Linked DNA regions of Aminivibrio sp.. The protein of the gene in region 1 interacts with the protein of each later gene in a pairwise test. Links are inferred from orthologs where the notes say so. Each region holds a gene or a part of one and is shown in the gene's direction. Other genes may lie near its edges. The genes, in order: eno and rpe.

The links.
Region 2: the proteins of eno (region 1) and rpe interact in binary tests that used the Escherichia coli proteins (3 or more experiments, as listed by UniProt). The link is inferred for Aminivibrio sp. from one-to-one orthologs.

What each region holds. Positions count from the first base shown.
Region 1 is NZ_JAESIH010000041.1:56,608-59,902, forward strand. Bases 1-2,979 are described here. They hold eno (phosphopyruvate hydratase), read left to right. Parts: upstream 1-837; coding sequence 838-2,121; downstream 2,122-2,979. Other genes in these bases: dnaG (DNA primase), read left to right, coding at 1-414; JMJ95_RS05300 (RNA-binding S4 domain-containing protein), read left to right, coding at 502-780; JMJ95_RS05310 (RidA family protein), read left to right, coding at 2,144-2,524; JMJ95_RS05315 (redox-sensing transcriptional repressor Rex), read left to right, coding at 2,582-2,979. Also shown: more of JMJ95_RS05315, read left to right, coding at 2,980-3,208; preprotein translocase subunit YajC, read left to right, coding at 3,278-3,295. UniProt on the Escherichia coli protein: Catalyzes the reversible conversion of 2-phosphoglycerate (2-PG) into phosphoenolpyruvate (PEP). It is essential for the degradation of carbohydrates via glycolysis.
Region 2 is NZ_JAESIH010000051.1:125,127-128,441, forward strand. Bases 135-3,133 are described here. They hold rpe (ribulose-phosphate 3-epimerase), read left to right. Parts: upstream 135-1,293; coding sequence 1,294-1,974; downstream 1,975-3,133. Other genes in these bases: JMJ95_RS08370 (RsmB/NOP family class I SAM-dependent RNA methyltransferase), read left to right, coding at 135-138; JMJ95_RS08375 (PASTA domain-containing protein), read left to right, coding at 135-1,297; JMJ95_RS08385 (RodZ domain-containing protein), read left to right, coding at 1,967-2,908; rimO (30S ribosomal protein S12 methylthiotransferase RimO), read left to right, coding at 2,905-3,133. Also shown: more of JMJ95_RS08370, read left to right, coding at 1-134; more of JMJ95_RS08375, read left to right, coding at 131-134; more of rimO, read left to right, coding at 3,134-3,315. UniProt on the Escherichia coli protein: Catalyzes the reversible epimerization of D-ribulose 5-phosphate to D-xylulose 5-phosphate.

The sequences.
Region 1 (3,295 bases):
GAACATGAGACTGACGAAGTGGAGGCCGCCCTCTGCGCCCTGTTGTGGAAGGACGACCACATCCGAAGGACCGCCGACGAAATAAAAGTCCTCTCCCTTCTTGAGGACGAACGGCTCCAGACGGTGGCCGCCGCCCTTCTTTCCGCCCCCTCCAGGGATGAAGTGGAGGCCCGCTGGCATTCCCTCGGCGAAACCTTCCCTCTCAGGGCCATCGCCCGCGGAGGGGACTGGTGTGAAGGGCTCGGGGAAAACCAGGCCGCCTGGGACGTGGTTCTGGGCATCCTCGCCAAGAAGAAGGCCCGCCGGGAATATGAACGCATCAGGGAAAAACTTTCCCGGGGGGAGGCGGACAGGGAAGATCTTCTGAGGTTCCGGGAGGTGGCCATGCTGCTCAAGAGCAATCCCCGGGAATAAGGAAAAATGACTTTGTGAAAGAATTGAAAAATGAGGACGAGGTTTGATATACTTTTCGTTGGTTTCAAAACCGGAGGAAGAAGAATCATGAGACTGGACAAATATCTGAAACTTGCCCGCCTCGTTAAGAGGCGCACCGCGGCTCAGGAAATGGTCACCCTCGGCGCAGTGAGGATCAACGGCAGGCAGTGCAAGCCCGCGGCGGAGGTTCGGGCCGGGGACGTTCTCGACATAGCCTATCCGTCGAGGATCCTGACCGTGGAGGTCCTCTGCGACGATGAAAACGCACTGAAGCGGGGCGCTCCCGGAGGGGCCTACGGCGTTCGGGAGGAACGGCGGGCGGATCCGGCGGAGAAACCGTGGTAGCGGCAGAAAATCATCCCCTGTTCGGACGAGGATGGAACTGAAAAGGAGCTGAGATCGATGAGCAGTATTATAGGAGTGCACGGAAGGGAAATAATCGACTCCCGGGGAAACCCCACGGTGGAAGTGGAGGTCTGGCTTGACAGCGGGGCATCGGGAAGGGCGGCCGTTCCCTCCGGGGCGTCCACCGGAACCTACGAGGCGGTGGAGCTTCGTGACGGCGGTCCCAGATACAACGGCAAGGGCGTCCTGAAGGCCGTGAACGGAGTCAACGAGAAGATCGCCCCCGAGCTCATGGGGTTTGATGCCGACGATCAGACCGAGCTCGACGCAGCCCTTATGGAGCTTGACGGAACGCCGAACAAGAGCGAGCTCGGCGCCAACGCCATTCTCGGCGTGTCCCTGGCCGCGGCCAGGGCTGCCGCAGACGACCATGACATGCCCCTGTGGGCATGGATAGGCGGCCTCGGGCCCTTCTCCCTCCCCACGCCCATGATGAACGTGATCAACGGCGGCGCCCACGCGGACAACAACGTGGACATCCAGGAGTTCATGATCGTTCCCCACGGGGCCGAGACCTTTGCCGAAGCCCTCCGCATTGGGGTTGAGACCTACCATTCCCTCAAGAAAACGGTCAACTCCAGGGGATACAGCACCGCCATCGGCGACGAGGGCGGATTCGCCCCGGACCTGAAGAGCAACAGGGAGGCCATCGACCTCATCCTCGAGGCGGTGGAGAAGGCCGGATACGCCCCAGGAAAGGATGTCAGCCTGGCCCTCGACCCTGCGGCATCGGAATTGTTCAAGGACGGCAAGTATCATTTCGCCGGGGAGAACAAAGTCTTCTCCGCCGAGGAGATGGTGGGCTACTGGGAGGAACTCTGCCGGGACTATCCCATCCTCTCCATCGAAGACGGCATGGCTGAGGACGACTGGGCCGGATGGGCCGTCATGACCTCGAGGCTCGGCAAGAAAATCCAGATCGTTGGTGACGACCTCTTCGTCACCAACCCCGAAAAGCTCTCCAGGGGCATCGAGGAAGGCATTGCGAATGCGATCCTCATCAAGCTGAACCAGATCGGCACACTCTCCGAGACCCTCAACGTCATTGCCCTCGCGAAGAGGTACGGCTACGGGACCATCATCTCCCACCGCTCCGGCGAGACGGACGATACCTTCATCAGCGACCTTTCCGTCGCCACCGGGGCCGGCCAGATCAAGACCGGAGCTCCCGCGCGGATCGACAGAGTCGCCAAGTACAATCAGCTCCTGCGAATCGCCGAAGACCTGGAACGGGCGCCCTATGCCAGGCTTTCCCAGTTCAGGGGAAACTCCTGCAGATAATATCCACGAAGGAGGAAACGAGATGAAAGAAATTATTTCCACCGCAGCGGCCCCAGCGGCCGTAGGCCCTTACAGCCAGGCCGTAAGGGCAGGGAATTTCCTTTTCTGCTCGGGACAGATTCCCATCGACCCTGCCACGGGGAATTTCGTCGAGGGCGGAGTGGAGCAGCAGGCGGAACAGGTTCTGAAGAACGTCAGGGCGGTTCTCGAGAGTGCCGGTTACTCCCTTTCCGATGTGATCAAGGCCACCGTTTTCGCCGCAAGCATGGGAGATTTCGCCGTGGTCAACGGCGTGTACGCGAAGCACTTCGACAAGGAACCGCCGGCGCGGTCCTTCGTGGAAGTGAGCGCCCTGCCCAAGGGCGCCCTCGTGGAAATCGAAGTCGTCGCCTGGAAGGAATAGCTTCCGGGGCGGAGAATACCTCCGCCCCTTCACCATCCCACTGAAGGAAGTGCGGAAATGAAGATAGCTGAACCCACAATTGAACGGCTTGTACAGTACCAACGCCTGCTGGAGCAGCTTGTCGCCGAAGGACAGAAAGTTGTTTCCTCCCAGGAAATGGGCGAGATGCTTTCCTTCAAGGCCAGCCAGGTGAGAAAGGACCTTTCCTATTTCGGAGAGATCGGCAAAAGGGGGGTCGGATACCACGTTGACCGGCTCCACAAGCATATCAGCCGCATTCTGGCCTCACCCAGGAAATGGTCCATCGGGCTCGTCGGAGTGGGAAAGCTCGGGGAAGCGCTGCTTGGATACCAGGCCTTCCGGAACGACAAATTTCGCATCAGGGCTCTTTTCGACGTGGACACGGAAAAGATCGGAAAGGAAATTCAGGGCATCCCCTGCTATTCTGCGGAAGACATTGCGGAGATCGTCCGGGAGAAGGAAATAGAGGTCCTGATACTCACCGTCCCCGGAGGAGCTGCACAGCACGTGGTCGACAAGGCAGCCGAGGCGGGGACGGTGAAGGGGATTCTCAATTTCGCGCCGGTCTCCCTTTCCGTTCCGGAGAATGTGCTTCTCGCGGCGGTGGACATTTCCGTCGAGCTCGAGAAGCTGCTTTTTTTCCTCAAGCACAAAGAAGAGTAGTATTTGATAGAATATCATGGTCCCCTTCGGGGCCTTTGAACCAAAATACTTTGAGGAGGCGTTTTTTTCATGAATCAGCAGTGCGGA
Region 2 (3,315 bases), on another replicon or contig:
TCCTTTCCCTTCGGCGGAGCGCTTTTCAGGAAAGGGCGGCCCTGGGGGACATACATGTGGCCGGAACTGCCATGGATCGATGGATTCTACATGGCCGTGATCATGAAAAAATCGGGAGGGAAAACTGTTGATGGGTAGAATCTTCCGCTGGGCCGTGGTCCTGGTGATTCTTGTCATTCTCATATCGGGCAGCGTGGCTTTTTACACCGTGTTTTTCGGGGGGAAAGACCTCGTTATACCCCCCTTGCGGGAAATGTCCGTACTTGACGCGGTTGACGAGGCTGAGCGGATCGGTCTCGAAGTGAAAATAGAACAGGTTGAATCCTCCATACCTGCGGGAACAGTTCTTGCCCAGTGGCCGGAAGCAGGAACAAAAGTCCGAAGGGATAAAAGCATAATTCTGAAAATAAGCCAAGGCGGGAATAAAAAGGCCGTTCCCGACCTCAGGGGGCTTGAGAACACCCAGGCACTGAAAAAAATCCAGGAGCTCGGCTTTACCGCAGGAGATACTGTAAGAATCCATGATGACAACAGGCCGGCTGGAACGGTCATTGCGCAGAACCCCGCCGTTCCCGCCGTGGTTGACGATTCCAGGAAAATCGATCTTCTCGTCAGCCTCGGACCTGTTCCAAAAGACGGCCGCATTCCTGTTCCTGACATCGCACAAAGGGACGAGGAGACGGGAAAGGATCTCCTTGCCCAGAGCGGTCTGAAGTTCGGGGGAACGGAATACGTCTCGACCCAAAACACGCCGGAAGGAATGATCATGTCTACGAAACCCGGGGCGGGAACCATGGTGAGACCGGGTGATACCGTGCAGATCGTGGTTGCCGCGAACAGAAGAAAAGAAGAACCGCAAAAGCCTGAAACCCCGGTTGTCCCACCTGGTTCCGCAGGCCGGCCCTCTGGCGCGGTAGTGGTCGAGGAACCTCCGGTCCAGACCCAGCCGAGACAGGTCGGACCTGCGGGGCCCGTGCAGACAGTTCTTACCCCACGGCAGCAGGAACTGGCAGGAGCAACGGGGCTGCCTTCAGGGACACCGCCTGCTTTCGCCCCTGCCGCCGCCCAGACAGGTCCTGCGGCAACCGGCACCGCAAAGATCAGGTACCAGGTGCCCCCGCTTACGAAGCCGCTCGACCTGAAGATTGAAATGGTCGACGCCACGGGGACAAAACACATTTTGGGCCGGGATGTCAAAGGTGGAGAATTCATCTCTCTTGACGCTCCATTTGTGCGCGAAGGGGTTGTCACCATATATCTTGGGGGGGAGTTCGTCTGGCAGGAGCGCTACAAATGATGAGAGAGGTTCTTTTTGCTCCATCCCTTCTCTCGGCTGACATTCTCGATGTCCGGTCTTCCATTGCCGCCCTGAGAGGAGAGCATGACTGGCTTCATGTAGATGTCATGGACGGGGTCTTCGTCCCGAACATTACGTTCGGCCCTGGTTTTGTTTCCGCACTCAGGAAACGGTACCCCGTTGAGGTGCTGGATGTCCACCTTATGGTAGAGCATCCGGACAGGCTTATCGACTCTTTCCTCGACGCAGGTTCCGACTATCTCACGGTTCATCTCGAAGCCGACCGGCACATCCACCGGACCCTTACGATGATTCGTGAAAGGGGCGCAAGAGCCGGAGTATCCATCAATCCGGGGACGCCGGAAGAACTTCTTCGCCCCGTTCTTCCTCTGGCGGATCTTGTCCTGGTGATGTCAGTGAACCCGGGATTCGGAGGGCAGTCTTTTATCCCTTCTGCTCTCGAAAAGACAAAGTCGTTGTGCAGATGGCGGGAAGCGAGCCATTACAATTACCGCGTTGAAATGGACGGCGGAATAGGCTGGGGCAATGCCGCCGAAATCGCGCTCGCCGGCTGCGACGTTATTGTTATGGGAAGCGCTGTGTTCGGCGCTCAGGATCCTGCCCTGTTTTTGCAGGAGATCAAGCTGAATGTTAAGGAGGCAATCGCCCATGCCTGAGCATCGGGAAAACACTTTGCAGGACTTGGGGAAGGAAGTCAGACGCAAGAGAGAGGAACTCGGGCTCAGCCTGAAGGATGTTCATGAAGGAACAAAGATCAGGATGCAGTTTCTCGAAGGAATAGAACGGGGAGACTTCTCGGAATTTCCTGGAACGGTCTACGTTCGGGGTTTTATACGGAATTATCTTCAGTTTATCGGGGCGGAAGAGTTTTGGGCGGACTATCTGCCCGTACTTTCCGAGGGGACGGAAAAAGTCCGGGAAGAGGAGCCTGCGGTAGTTGGTTCGTGCACTCCTCCAGCGAAAGGGTTCAAGCCTGCCTCCAGGTTCTGGATATTTGCCATACTTCTTCTCGTGGCTGTCGGGTCGTCGTGGTACGTCTGGTATACCTGGGACCGGAACGGGGCCCCTTCCTTTGCGGTCCGGGGAGAAAACAGCGAGGAAAACGGCGGAACTGTGGACGAAACTGCCCCGGGGAATGCCGTGGCCGAAACAGCCTCACGGACAGCCGCCGGAGAATCTTCCAATGAAGCCGATCCGAACAGCAGGGAAACCCTTTCCGCCGATCTGTCTGCCGTTCCCCTTGCGGGAATGACGCCTCCTCCTAGCGCTGCCGAGCTTGTTGGCGCCAATGCTTCCCAGACTCCTACGGCCGTTCCGGAGAAGAAAAAGGACAAGGAGCTTGTAATCGATGCGAACGGAGACTGCTGGGTTCGGGTGAGACAGGGAACAAAAACCCTGTATGAACGTACCCTGAAAGCGGGTGAATCTGTTTCTTTCACTGTAAAGGAGCGGATTGAGGTTACCTACGGACGAGCTGGTTCAGTCAGGACGCGGTGGAATGGGGAAGATCTCGGCAATCCCGGAACCACCAGGGGCGTGGAGAGAATTTTTTATGCTCCGGATGGAACCACCGGAAGGATCGCCAGGTGAAGCTCTGTTTAATCAGCCTGGGGTGCTCCAAGAATTCGGCCGACAGCGAAAACCTCATAGGTCTTCTTGAGGCATCCGGAGTTGAAGTTGTCGGCGACGTCGACGAAGCCGACGTCGCTTTGGTGAATACGTGCGGCTTTATACAGTCTGCCGTGGAAGAGAGCGTCAACGCCATTCTCGATCTTGAACTGCTCAAGGAACAGGGAAAACTCAAAAAAATCGGCGTCGTCGGCTGCCTTGTCAACCGGTACGGGGACGAACTAAAACATGAACTGCCTTCGGTGGACGTGTGGGCGAAGGCGGAAGAGTGGGGCCTTGTAGTTCGCTCTCTCGGACTTATCCCCGAAGCGAATCCCGCGAGAGGGATGCTTCCCGAAACAAAGCCGTGGTCACGATACCTTAAAGTC